2 linked regions of the Methylomonas sp. 11b genome follow. The protein of the gene in region 1 interacts with the protein of each later gene in a pairwise test. Links are inferred from orthologs where the notes say so. Each region holds a gene or a part of one and is shown in the gene's direction. Other genes may lie near its edges. The genes, in order: leuS and METH11B_RS0106010.

What was found.
Region 2: the proteins of leuS (region 1) and METH11B_RS0106010 interact in binary tests that used the Escherichia coli proteins (3 or more experiments, as listed by UniProt). The link is inferred for Methylomonas sp. 11b from one-to-one orthologs.

What each region holds. Positions count from the first base shown.
Region 1 is NZ_KI911557.1:1,641,365-1,647,713, reverse strand. What follows is about bases 1,978-5,079. They hold leuS (leucine--tRNA ligase), read left to right. Parts: upstream 1,978-2,285; coding sequence 2,286-4,874; downstream 4,875-5,079. Other genes in these bases: METH11B_RS0107750 (LPS-assembly lipoprotein LptE), read left to right, coding at 4,897-5,079; METH11B_RS0107760 (zinc ribbon-containing protein), read right to left, coding at 1,978-2,194. In the rest of the region: METH11B_RS0107775 (pyruvate kinase), read left to right, coding at 1-407; METH11B_RS0107770 (hypothetical protein), read left to right, coding at 428-784; METH11B_RS0107765 (ParA family protein), read right to left, coding at 874-1,647; more of METH11B_RS0107760, read right to left, coding at 1,706-1,977; more of METH11B_RS0107750, read left to right, coding at 5,080-5,400; holA (DNA polymerase III subunit delta), read left to right, coding at 5,403-6,349.
Region 2 is NZ_KI911557.1:1,299,835-1,306,030, forward strand. What follows is about bases 3,248-6,196. They hold METH11B_RS0106010 (helix-hairpin-helix domain-containing protein), read left to right. Parts: upstream 3,248-3,718; coding sequence 3,719-5,674; downstream 5,675-6,196. Other genes in these bases: METH11B_RS0106005 (transcriptional repressor), read left to right, coding at 3,248-3,524; thiD (bifunctional hydroxymethylpyrimidine kinase/phosphomethylpyrimidine kinase), read left to right, coding at 5,671-6,196. Also shown: ppdK (pyruvate, phosphate dikinase), read left to right, coding at 1-1,535; METH11B_RS0106000 (diguanylate cyclase), read right to left, coding at 1,578-2,813; more of METH11B_RS0106005, read left to right, coding at 3,012-3,247. UniProt on the Escherichia coli protein: DNA ligase that catalyzes the formation of phosphodiester linkages between 5'-phosphoryl and 3'-hydroxyl groups in double-stranded DNA using NAD as a coenzyme and as the energy source for the reaction.

The sequences.
Region 1 (6,349 bases):
CTATGCGAGCGCCTTGTTGCGGGGTGATGATTGCTCGTGGCGATTTGGCTGTGGAGTGTGGGTTTGAACGGCTGGCCGAAGTGCAGGAAGAAATATTATGGATCTGCGAAGCTGCCCATGTGCCGGTGATCTGGGCGACGCAGGTTCTGGAAACTCTGGCCAAGGAGGGGATGCCCTCGCGGGCGGAAATTACCGATGCCGCCATGGGCGACCGGGCGGAGTGTGTGATGATCAACAAGGGGCCGCATGTGCTTAGCGCGGTGCGCGTTTTGGACGATATTCTCAGGCGTATGCAGCAGCATCAAGCCAAGAAACGCGCGATGCTTCGCGAACTGCGGCTGGCGCATACGTTGAAGCCCCAACAAGCGTCTATCAACGAGTGTAGCTTGACCGAAATCATTATTTAGCGCAGCTAGGGAGTATGGAAATGAGTCAGATGTTGCAGTTCCCGCTTCAAAATTTTGATGCTTACTGTCAAGATTTACATAAATTGCAGCTTAATCCAGGGTATATCATGTATGCAAACCGGCATGCGGGTAATGATCAACCGGCAGCCCGTTTGATCCCGCCAAATCAACTCGAAGCAGCCTTGGCGCATATCGATGCACCTTCCGACGACACCTTTAAGCAGCTGGTGCGGTTGGGTGTGTTATTGGACACGGAATGGGATCGCAGCACCGAGAATTGGGTGATCGTTTCTTTCGAAGGCTGGGAGGTGTTGCACAAGGCCTTTTGTCGGTTGAACATGAGGGTTGAGAAATCGATGATGGAGTTAATCGGGTAAACCCTACGTTCACGCACCGGTTTGTAGTGTCCTTTAAAACAAAAAAGCCAGCATTGCTGGCTTTTTTAATGTTGGTGTTTGCTAAACGGCTATTTGTGAATTTCCAAATGCAAGGCCCGGTATTCTTCGGTCAACTTATGGGTTGGCGCGTAGTGAATCAAAGGCTGAGCATCGCTATGCGACTCGCGGACTTTCACCGAGGTGGAGATTTTGGTTTCCAGTACCGGCAAACCTTCGGCGATCAGTTCATCAACCAACTGGCGGGGCAGGTTGGCTTGTTTCTGATATTGATTAACGATGACGCCTTCTACTTCCAGTCTGTCGTTATGATCGGCTTTGACTTCAGCGATGGCGCGCATCAGCGTGTATAGCGCTTCGCGGGCGAAGGTGTCGCAGTCGAAGGGAATCAGACATTTTTCGGCGGCGATTAACGCGGACAGGCTGTAAAAATTCAGGATAGGCGGGGTGTCGATATAGATTTGATCGAAGCCTTCCAACTTTTCCAGCGCCTCTTTTAACTTGTAGATCTTATGCCGAGATTCTAAACGGCTTTGTAAGCCTTCCAAATCCGAATGGGACGGCAATACGTAGAGATTAGGGAAAGGGGTTTCATGAATCAAACCGTCCAAGCCTTCCTTGCCGCCGCCGAACAGGCCGAGGCCCAGGCTATCCTTAAAAAAGTGGGCGATGGTCTTGTCGGAATCGGCGACCTTGTTGCCCAACAAGTATTGGGTGGAGTTGCCTTGCACATCGAGATCGATCACCAGGGTTTTTTTACCCTCGACGGCGCTGATGGCTGCCAGGTTACAGGTAATGGTAGATTTACCCACGCCGCCTTTCTGATTGAAAATCACCCTGCGCATAATCGCCCTCGATTGTTAAAAAATAAAAGCCCGCATTATAAGGTTAAAGCCTGCAATATCAAACGCGTGAGAAACTGTCGCCTTTACACTCGGGGCAGGCCGGTATAACGCTGGTGGACTTGAAGGCAATTTGTTTGCCGCAGGCATCGCAGACGAAAGTGCCGGGGCCGGCTACTTCACCGCTTTTATAGGGGTGGTACAGCTTGGCTTCCATCTCCAGTGCGGCCAGCTTGACCTTGGTTTTGTCGGCGATATCCATGAAGGCGTCCAAGGCGAAATTTTCGATCAAATCGATGTCAAACTTCAACCACTCGGACAGAGAATTACTGTCGTTTTGTTGCGACGGTGCGGTGGCGACATGCTCGACGTCGCGCATTACATAGTCGGCGATTTTGTTGATTTCTTCTTGCGTATGCCCGCCCAGTGCGCTGGTTTTTTCCTTGGCTATTTCCAAGGCGTCGGCGACGGTGTGCAGCGTATCGTCCAAGGCCTCGTAAAGATGGCCCATCAGATCGTCGTACGCTTTGATCAGTTTGTTTTCGCCCATGGCTGCTCCCGGTGTTGTTTTAATTTTCACGCTTTAGATTTAAGCGTCTCTAAGGTATTCTAGCGCCTTTTTACAGCAAAAGACGAATAGGATGGAAGAGCATTACAAGCCTTCGGCAATAGAGCAAAAAGTACAGGCCGACTGGGAAAAATCCGGGGTGTTTACTGCCTCTGAAGATACCGGCAAGGAAAAATACTATTGCCTATCGATGTTTCCTTATCCCAGCGGCAAGCTGCACATGGGCCACGTCCGTAACTACACCATCGGCGACGTGATCAGCCGTTTCCAACGGATGCAGGGCAAACATGTGTTGCAACCGATGGGTTGGGACGCCTTTGGTTTGCCTGCAGAAAACGCCGCCATGCAAAACAAGGTGCATCCGGCCGACTGGACCTATTCGAATATCGATTATATGCGTGACCAGCTGAAACGGCTGGGTTTTGGTTACGACTGGAGCCGCGAACTGGCGACTTGCGATCCCAGCTATTACCGTTGGGAGCAATGGTTCTTCCTGCGCTTGCTGGAAAAAGGTCTGGTTTATAAGAAAACCGCCCCGGTCAACTGGTGTCCGCACGACCAAACCGTACTGGCCAACGAACAAGTCATCGACGGCTGCTGCTGGCGCTGCGATACCCAAGTCGAGAAAAAGGAAATTTCCCAGTGGTTTTTGAAAATTACGGCTTATGCCGACGAATTGCTGACCTCGCTGGATAAACTGCCGGGGTGGCCCGAGCAGGTCAGAACCATGCAGGCCAACTGGATCGGCCGTTCCGAAGGCGTGGAAATGGATTTTGCTGTCGACGGCTTTGATGCGCCGATTCGCATCTATACCACCCGCCCCGATACCGTGATGGGGGTGACTTACGTTGCGGTGGCCGCCGAACACCCGTTGGCATTGAAAGCGGCGGAGAACAATGCCGACATCGCGGCCTTCATAGAATCCTGCAAGCAGATGGAAACCTCCGAAGCGGCGATGGAAACCATGGAAAAACGCGGCATCGCTTCCGGTTACCAGGCTGTTCATCCATTGACCGGCGCATCCGTGCCGGTATGGATTGCCAACTTCGTGTTGATGAGTTATGGCACCGGTGCGGTGATGTCTGTACCTGCGCACGATCAGCGCGATTATGAATTTGCGAAGAGATATGGCATTGCCATCAAGGAAGTTATTGCCGCAGCCGATGGTGCGGACGACAGTGTCAGCGAAAAAGCGTTTACCGAAAAAGGTGTGTTGAAAAATTCCGGCGAATTCGACTGCTTGAATTTCAAGCAAGCCTTCGATGCCATCGCCGCCAAACTGGCCGGCTTGGGCAAGGGCGAACGCAAAACTAATTTCCGATTGCGCGACTGGGGCGTTTCTCGGCAACGCTATTGGGGCGCGCCGATTCCGGTGATTTATTGTGACGACTGCGGCACGGTGCCGGTGCCGGACGATCAGTTGCCGGTGACCTTGCCGCGCGACGTCGTGCTGGACGGCTCGCAATCGCCGCTGGCTGCGCATCCGACTTTCCCGCATACCTCTTGTCCCAAATGCGGCAAACCTGCCCGGCGCGAGACCGATACCTTCGATACCTTTATGGAATCGTCCTGGTATTTCGCCCGTTACGCCAGCCAGGATTGCGACAGCGCGATGCTGGACCAGCGCGCTAATTACTGGCTGCCGGTCGATCATTATATCGGCGGCATCGAACATGCGATTTTGCATTTGCTGTACGCGCGTTTTTTCACCAAGCTGATGCGCGACGAAGGCTTGGTGGCCTGCGACGAGCCGTTCAAGAACTTGCTGACGCAAGGCATGGTGATTGCTGAAACCTTCTATCAAATTGACGATCACGGTCATAAACGCTATTTCAACCTGACCCAAATCGATGTCGAACGCGACGCCAAAGGCAAGATTATTGGCGCCAAGTTGCTGGAAGATGGTTCGCCAGTCACGGTCGGTGCAGTGGAGAAGATGTCCAAGTCGAAAAACAACGGCGTTGATCCACAGGTGTTGATCAACAAATACGGCGCCGATACGGTGCGCTTGTACACCATGTTTACTTCGCCGCCGGACCAATCGCTGGAATGGAACGATGCCGGTGTGGAAGGCGCCTTTCGTTTTCTGAAACGTTTGTGGCGGCAAGTCTATCTGCACGTCGAAGCCGGTTTACCGAATCAGTCATTGGATAAGGCAGCATTGAGCGACGATCAAAAAGTGTTGCGTCGGCAGTTGCATCAGGCTTTGCAAAAGGTCAGCGACGATATGGCGCGTCGCCACACCTTTAACACCGCGATTGCCGCCAACATGGAGTTGGTTAACGCGTTGAATAAATTTGATGACGATAGTGCCAATGGCAGGGCAACTCGCCAGGAAGTGCTGGAAGCCATCGTCTTGATGCTGGCCCCGATTATTCCGCATGCGTCACAAGAGCTGTGGAACGAGTTGGGCCACAACGATGACATCGTGGTGGCGGCATGGCCGGTTATTGATGAATCGGCGTTACAGCAGGATGCTATCGAAATGGTGGTGCAGGTCAATGGCAAGTTGCGCGGGAAATTATCGGTAGCGGCGACGGCTTCCAAAGAGCAAGTCGAAGCGCTGGCTCTGGCTGACGAGAACGTGCAGCGTTATCTGGAAGGTAAGCCGGTGAAAAAGCTGATTGTAGTGCCGCAAAAACTGGTGAATATCGTTGTTTAAACGCTGGATTTTCGAGAATCAGATGATGAATCACTTGAGCCGAATGGTCTTGGCCGGGGTATTGGTGCTGCTGGTTGGCTGCGGATACCATCTACGTGGCTCGATAGAGATGCCGGAAGTGCTGAAAAACATGTATGTGTTTGGCGCCTCCGTGCCCTTACAGGGCGAACTGCAAGCCATCATGAAGGCTTCGAAAGGCAAAATCGTCGGCTCCCCCAACGATGCCGGCGTGGTGGTCAAGGTGCTACGGGAAGACATGCGTAACCGGGTACTGACCATCGGCTCAACTGGTAAATCCAGCGAATCCGAACTGGAATATTATCTGCGCTTTCAATTTTTCGACAGTAAGGAAAATGCGCTGATGGACGAGCAAGTGATCGAAATTTCCAGGGAGTTTTTCAACGACCAAACCGCGGTGCTGGCGAAAGGCAACGAAGAACAATTGATTCGCAACGAAATCTATAAACAAGTGGCGCGGATGATATTAGCCAGAGCCAGGATAGCCGTCGATACGCAGAAAAAATAAGTATGCGCCTAAAGCTTGACCAGTTAACTGCCGCCTTACACAAAGAGCTGGTACCGGTTTATCTGGTTAGTGGTGATGAGCCTTTACAACTTGGCGAAGCAGCGGACGACATTCGGCGCGCGGCGCGCGAGGCTGGTTTTTCCACTCGCGAGGTCATTGCTATCGATACCGGCAACGAGTGGCCGCAATTGACCCTAGAAGCCGAATCACTTTCCATCTTTTCTGACAAAAAGCTCATCGATTTGCGCTTGCCTTCCGGCAAGCCGGGTTTGGAAGGCAGTAAAGCCCTAAGCGCGTATTGTCAGCGTCCGCCCAACGATACAATATTGCTAATCACGGCCGGTAAGCTGGATAGTGCGGCGCAGAAGTCGCAATGGTTTCAGGCCTTGGATAAAGTTGCGTGCATCGTGCAGGTCTGGCCGTTACAAGGACCGGAGTTGTTGCAGTGGTTGCAGCGCAGGGCGGAGCGGAAGGGCATGCATTTGGAAGCGGATGCGCTAAAAAGTCTGGCAGTGCGAGTCGAGGGCAACTTGCTGGCCGCGGCCCAGGAGCTTGAAAAACTGTATATCTTGCATGGGGCTAATCGTATCAACAAATCCATGGTTGAGGACGATGTGGCTGACAGCGCTCGCTTCGACGTGTTTAAATTGATGGATGCTTTGTTGTCGGGCAAGGTGAATCGAGCGGTTAAAATTCTCGCCGGGCTCAAAGCGGAAGGCGTCGCGGCGCCGGTGGTACTGTGGGCTATTAGCCGCGAAGCGCGAACGCTGGTTAATATCAAGACGGAATTGAAACGCGGCGGCAACCCAGAAGTTCTCTATAAAAAATATCAGATATGGGACAAGCGCAAGCAGTTGGTGCATGAGGCCTTGCAGAGGTTGAAGAGCAAGGAATTGCAGGATATTTTGCAAGCCAGCGCCAACGTAGATTGCCAAATCAAAGGCCAGAT
Region 2 (6,196 bases), 340 kb from region 1 along the record:
CCTGCGGCCATTGCGTATTCGACGCCGATACTGCCGTGCGTTTGGGCAAAACCGGCCAAGATTTGATCCTGCTGCGTGAAGAAACCAAGCCAGAAGACATTCATGGCTTTTTCGCCGCGCAAGGCATCTTGACCAGCCGTGGCGGCAAAACCTCGCACGCAGCCGTGGTGGCCCGTGGCATGGGTAAAGCCTGCGTGGCTGGCGCCGAAGATATTAAAGTCGATGTGCGAGCCCGCTTGGCAATTGTTGGCGACATTCATATTAAAGAAGGCGATTTAATCACCATCGACGGCAGCAACGGCAATATCTATTTGGGCCGCATTCCGACTATTCCACCCTCTTTCTCCGAGGAACTAAAAACCTTGCTGGGCTGGGCTGACAGCATTGCTCGCTTGCGGGTGCATGCCAATGTCGATACGCCGGAAACCGCTAGATTGGCCGTCAGTTACGGTGCCAAAGGCGTAGGCTTATGCCGTACCGAACGCATGTTCAATGCCGCCGACCGTTTGCCGCTGGTAGTGGATATGATTCTGGCGCACAACACCGAAGAACGCGAAGCCGCGTTGGCCAAACTGTTCCCAATCCAGCGCGACGACTTCCAACAGCTATTCGAAGCCATGTCGCCGCACCCGGTTACCGTGCGTTTGCTCGATCCGCCGATGCACGAGTTTTTGCCTAACGAGCATCAATTGATCGACGAGCTGGACGCGCTGAAACACTATCTGACTATCGTCAAAGGCCAACGCGTCACGCTGGATACGCTGGCGCATCCGGCGGAAATGCCGGCACCGTTCAATATGCTGAACGAAGACGTGATTTTGGAAGCGATCAGCAAAAAACAAATGATGCTGGACAAAGTATTGGAGCTGTACGAAGTCAACCCAATGCTGGGTCATCGCGGCGTACGATTGGGGATGAGCTATCCGGAAATTTATAAAATGCAAATACGCTCGATTCTGGAAGCGGCGGCGCTTTGCGTGAAACAGCGGATTCCGGTCGAGCCGGAAATCATGGTGCCGCAAGTAATTACCGCGCAGGAATTGAAAACCGTGAAAACCTATGTCGACGAGATTCAAGCCGAAGTGGAAGCGCAATACAAACTCAAGCTCAACTTCAAATTCGGCACGATGATAGAAACGGTGCGGGCTTGTACCCGTGCCGACCGACTGGCAGTGACAGCAGCCTTCTTCTCATTCGGTACCAACGATTTAACCCAGGCCACCTTCTCGTTCTCGCGCGAAGATGCCGAAAACAAATTCCTGCCGCTGTACGAAGAATCCGGATTGCTGGAAGACAATCCGTTCGAAACCTTGGACGTCGAGGGTTTGGGCAAACTGATGAAAATGGCCGTGGAACTGGGTCGTCAGCAACGGCCGGATTTGAAAATCGGCATTTGCGGCGAGCACGGCGGGCATCCGCGTTCGATTAAATTCGTTCACGACCTAGGCTTGAATTACGTATCGTGTTCGGCACCGCGGATTCCGGTCGCTCGCTTGGCGGCAGCTCATGCCAAACTATTGGAAAAGCACTCGTAAATACACAGCATGGCAAGGGCCGGTTAACCCCGGCCCATCAGTTCAAATCCGGCCTTTTCCAACCCGGTTTCTACCGGTGGCCTTGGCATCGTAAAGTGCCTGATCCGCCGCATGTAGCAAACTTTCGAAAGACAGGTCGTCACCCGGTACGATACTGGCAACGCCAAGACTGATAGTCACAAATTCGGAAACTTTAGAAGCCGGATGCGGTAAACGCATATTCTCGACAGCTTTACGCAGAATCTCCGCCAGCACCATGATTTGCTCGGCATCACAGGCCGCGACTACACAAAACTCTTCGCCGCCGTAACGGGCAATCAAATCGCCCGGCCTTCTAAAGAAACGCTTCAAAGCTCTAGCCACTTGCCGCAAGCAATGATCGCCTTCGATATGTCCAAGATTGTCGTTATATAGCTTAAAGAAATCGATGTCTATCATGATCATCGAGATGGGATATTTATGCCGCAAGGCCCGCTTCCATTCCCTTTTTACAAAGGCATCGTAGTAACGACGATTGGGTAGCAACGTCAAAGAATCCAGATAAGCCAGTTGCATGCGGCTTTTGGCCTTATCCAGGCGCTGGCTCAGTCTGGCTTGCGCCAAATATGACAGCAGCAACACGATCAAACCAACGAACGCCACAATCGCATGAGTGATCGTCAGATGCTCCAGGCGCTCGTTCACAAAGGCATCGATACTGGCGCTGGGAATACTGACACTAATGCCGCCGCGAATATCCCCCTCTCTGTAGCCTTGCCGCTGATGGCAAACGAGGCAACTCTGATCGACATGAAGCGGCGCCATATAACGATAAAAAGATTGCCCGTTGATAGTACCGGTACTACTCACGCTTTTTTGACCTTGTTGAAAGGCCAACAACGCTTCAGACTCCCATTGGTCCGGCCGATTTTCCGGGCGAATCGGATTAAAACCGGTGATGTGAAAGGCAATGCCCGAGTCGTCGCTCATTTCAGCGAGTTGCCGAGTCATATAGGCAGGATTGATCAAAGTAAGGCGCTTGCCATCCGTGGTTTCGACATCCCGTTGCGGAACATCCAGGTAAGGATTAGGCTGAGTAGTTTCGGTAATAGGAACGTAAACGCCACCGTGCGACGCATTCCATTTTCTGATCAACACGATGTGATCGAAAAACATCTCGGCCTGCCGCGTGGCAATTTTTTGCGCGTACTGTTTGGTATCCGTTACTTGCTGGTATAGGTTCAGGCTAATCAACAAAATCCATAGCACTGCATAAACCAGGAATGTAATCCTTCTCATTTATTGCCTCAAAAATACTTATAGCCGCTTCGCAAAAGTCTGCCAAGAAACCGCCAAACAACCATACTATGGCGCTCAAGCGCGCGCCTTAAAATTACTCAAACTCTATTTGGTAATCCGATTTGAAATGGGTTGTTTATGCTGGCACTATAACTTACCGCGCCCACAAAATGAATGAACCTAATCACCCTTTGTAAAATGACCGACAAAGCAATCTTCCCGGCACCCGAACATGACCATAACGTATGCATCCACAAGGCGATAAGTGTAGCCGAACAACTTTGCTTAACACGCGGTGTGCAACTGACCCCTATTCGCCACAAGATTTTGGAGCTGATCTGGAACAGTCATAAGGCGGTTAAAGCATACGACTTGCTGGATCAAATCAGGCCGGTAAACGACGCAGCAAAGCCGTCGACGGTCTATCGTGCTTTGGACTTTTTGTTGGAACAAGGCCTGATTCATCGGGTGGAGAGCTTAAACGCATTCGTCGGCTGCCACTGCTCCGGCATCCAACACGATCAACTACTGTTAATCTGCACTGCGTGCCATACGGTGCAGGAACGCGCCGCACCTTCGGTACTCAGCGCGCTGTCCAAAGAGCTTGGCGACGCCGGCTTCGTACCGCAGCGTAAAACCATCGAAATTCATGGCTTATGCAAAACCTGCAACCCCGCCACCAATACTGTGGATGAACAGGCCATTCAATAACCCGATAAATATTGACCTAGATCAACGCTTGTCCGGCAGAAAACTTTATATTAAGCCCATGTCACGCGTTTTCCTACCGTCGACATGATCCTCTTGAAAGATAGATGCTTCGGCGGGCGAGTTCTCTCTCCCGCCTTTTTTTTGCGATATTATCCTCTATAATCGCCGCCCTACCCGACACATCTATCTCCGGCATGCTTACCGACAGTCAAAAAGCCATTCTTTTGCAAACCACCCTCGATCCGAACGCTATTGGTGAGCAACGTTTTTGCGAATTGTGCGAACAAGCGGATCTGCTGAATACCGTCACGGACAACGAATTAGTCGCGTTCCTGGAAATTGCCAACGCCTTGTATCGTGGCGGCGAACCGATTATCAGCGATGCCGATTACGATTTTGTGTATTTGGCTGAACTGAAAAAACGTCAGCCCGAACATCCGCTGCTGCACACTGTTGAGCCGGAACCGGCATTCGCCGGCAAAACCGTCGATCTGCCGACCATCATGCTCTCCACCGACAAAGCCTACAGCCGCGACGAGGTGGAACGCTGGGCCGGCCGCATCGAAAAGGCGGCGTTGGAACTGGATAAAAACTTTGCCGAACTGATTTTTAAAGTCACCCCCAAACTCGATGGCTATGCGGCCTACGACGACGGCCAGATGCTGTATACCCGCGGCGATGGCCGCAAAGGCACAGACATTACTCGCGTATTTGAGCGCGGTTTACAAGTCGCTAACCAAGGCCAACGCGGCCTGGGCGCCGGCGAAATCGTCGTCAGCCGCAGTTATTTCGACGCCAATCTGGCCGAGTTTTTTGACAACGCCCGTAACTTCCAGGCCAGCGTCATCAAGGAAAAAGAACTTGACGAGCACGCCGAACGCGCCATCGCCGATCATGCGGCGGTGTTTTATCCGTTTGCGATCCTGCCCTGCTGGAACGGCGTCTGGCAGGATCTGATCGACAACTTCGAAACCATCATCAAAGACATCTGGCATAAGCTGGATTACGACGTCGACGGCGTGATTCTGGAAATCGTCGACGAGCAGCTCAAACAAGCGATGGGCGCCACCCGCCACCATCACCGCTGGCAACTGGCTTACAAAGAAAATCTGGAAACCGCCGAAGTCACCGTCATTGGCGTCACCCCGCAAACCTCGCGCTCCGGCCGCATCACCCCGGTCGCCGAGCTGGAACCGGTGCGCCTTAGCGGTGCGTTATTATCCAGAGCCACCGCCCATCATTACAAAATGGTATTGGATAAAGGCATAGGCGCCGGCGCGCTGATCCGTTTGGCCCGCTCCGGTGAGGTCATCCCCAAAATCGAGGAAGTGCTACGTCCGGCCGTACCCGCCGTACCCACTGCCTGCCCTAGCTGCGGGCACGAATTGATCTGGGACAACGACTACCTGATCTGTCCGAACAACCTGGAATGCCCGGCGCAAATCAGCAACAGCATGGAACATTTCTTCCGGGTTCTGAAAAACAATGACGGCTTCGGGGCTGCGACCATCAAGAAGCTTTACGAAAACGAAATCCGAAGCGTCGACAAAATCTACGCCTTAACCGCCGCAGAATTCGAAAGCATGGGCTTTGGTCCCAAGCAATCACAAAACCTAGTTGATCAATTAGTCCGTAGCCGCAATGAAGTCATAGAAGACTGGCGCTTCCTATCCGCATTCGGCGTGTTTCGGATGGGCTTGGGCAACTGCGAACGACTGTTGGCGCATTACACCTTGGCGGAGATTTTCAATCTAAGCGAAGCCGACATCGTCGCTATCGAAGGTTTTGCCGAGAAAACCGCAGCGGTCATCACGGAAGGCTTTGCCAAGATCAAACCCTTGTTCGACAGCCTGATGTCACTGGGTTTTAATCTCACCCCGACGCAAAACCAGGCTACCGACAACGCCCATCCGCTAGCCGGCAAAACCTTAGTGTTCACCGGCACCCTGCACACAGGCAGCCGCGACGATTTGAGCAAGCAAGCCAAAGCCAAAGGTGCCAAAGTCGGTAGCTCGGTATCGGCGAAGACCGATTATTTGGTAGCCGGCGATAATGTGGGCGCCAACAAAACCAACGCCGCTCGCGAAAAAGGCGTCGGTGTGATTACCGAGCAGGAATTTCTAAAATTACTGGAAGGAGCAGACGCATGAGCCGCAACCGCCCTGTCGTACTGTGTTTTTCCGGCCACGATCCTAGCGGGGGCGCCGGCGTGCAAGCCGATATCGAAGCCATCATCGGCCATCAATGTCACGCAACGAGCATCATCACCGCCTTAACCGAACAAGACAGCCGCAACGTCAAAAAGCTGATTCCACAACAGCCCGCAGATATTGTCAGTCAAGCGCAAACGCTGTTGGCCGATTTTCAAGTCTCCGCCTTTAAAATCGGCCTGATCGGCGATGCCGGCGTTGCTGAAGTGATTGCGCAAATTTTGCGGGAACATCCGGCCATACCGGTGGTACTGGACCCAGTGCTGGCGGCGGGCGGCGGCACTGAACTGGCCGGCGAGCAATTGATTGACGTGATAGTCGAGCAGCTGCTGCCATTGACCACCTTATTAACCCCCAACAGCGAAGAAGCCCGCCGCCTGTCAGGGCAAGCCGATCTAGCCGACTGCGGTCGCGTCTTGCATAGGAAGGGTGCCGAATACGTGCTGATCACCGGCACCCACG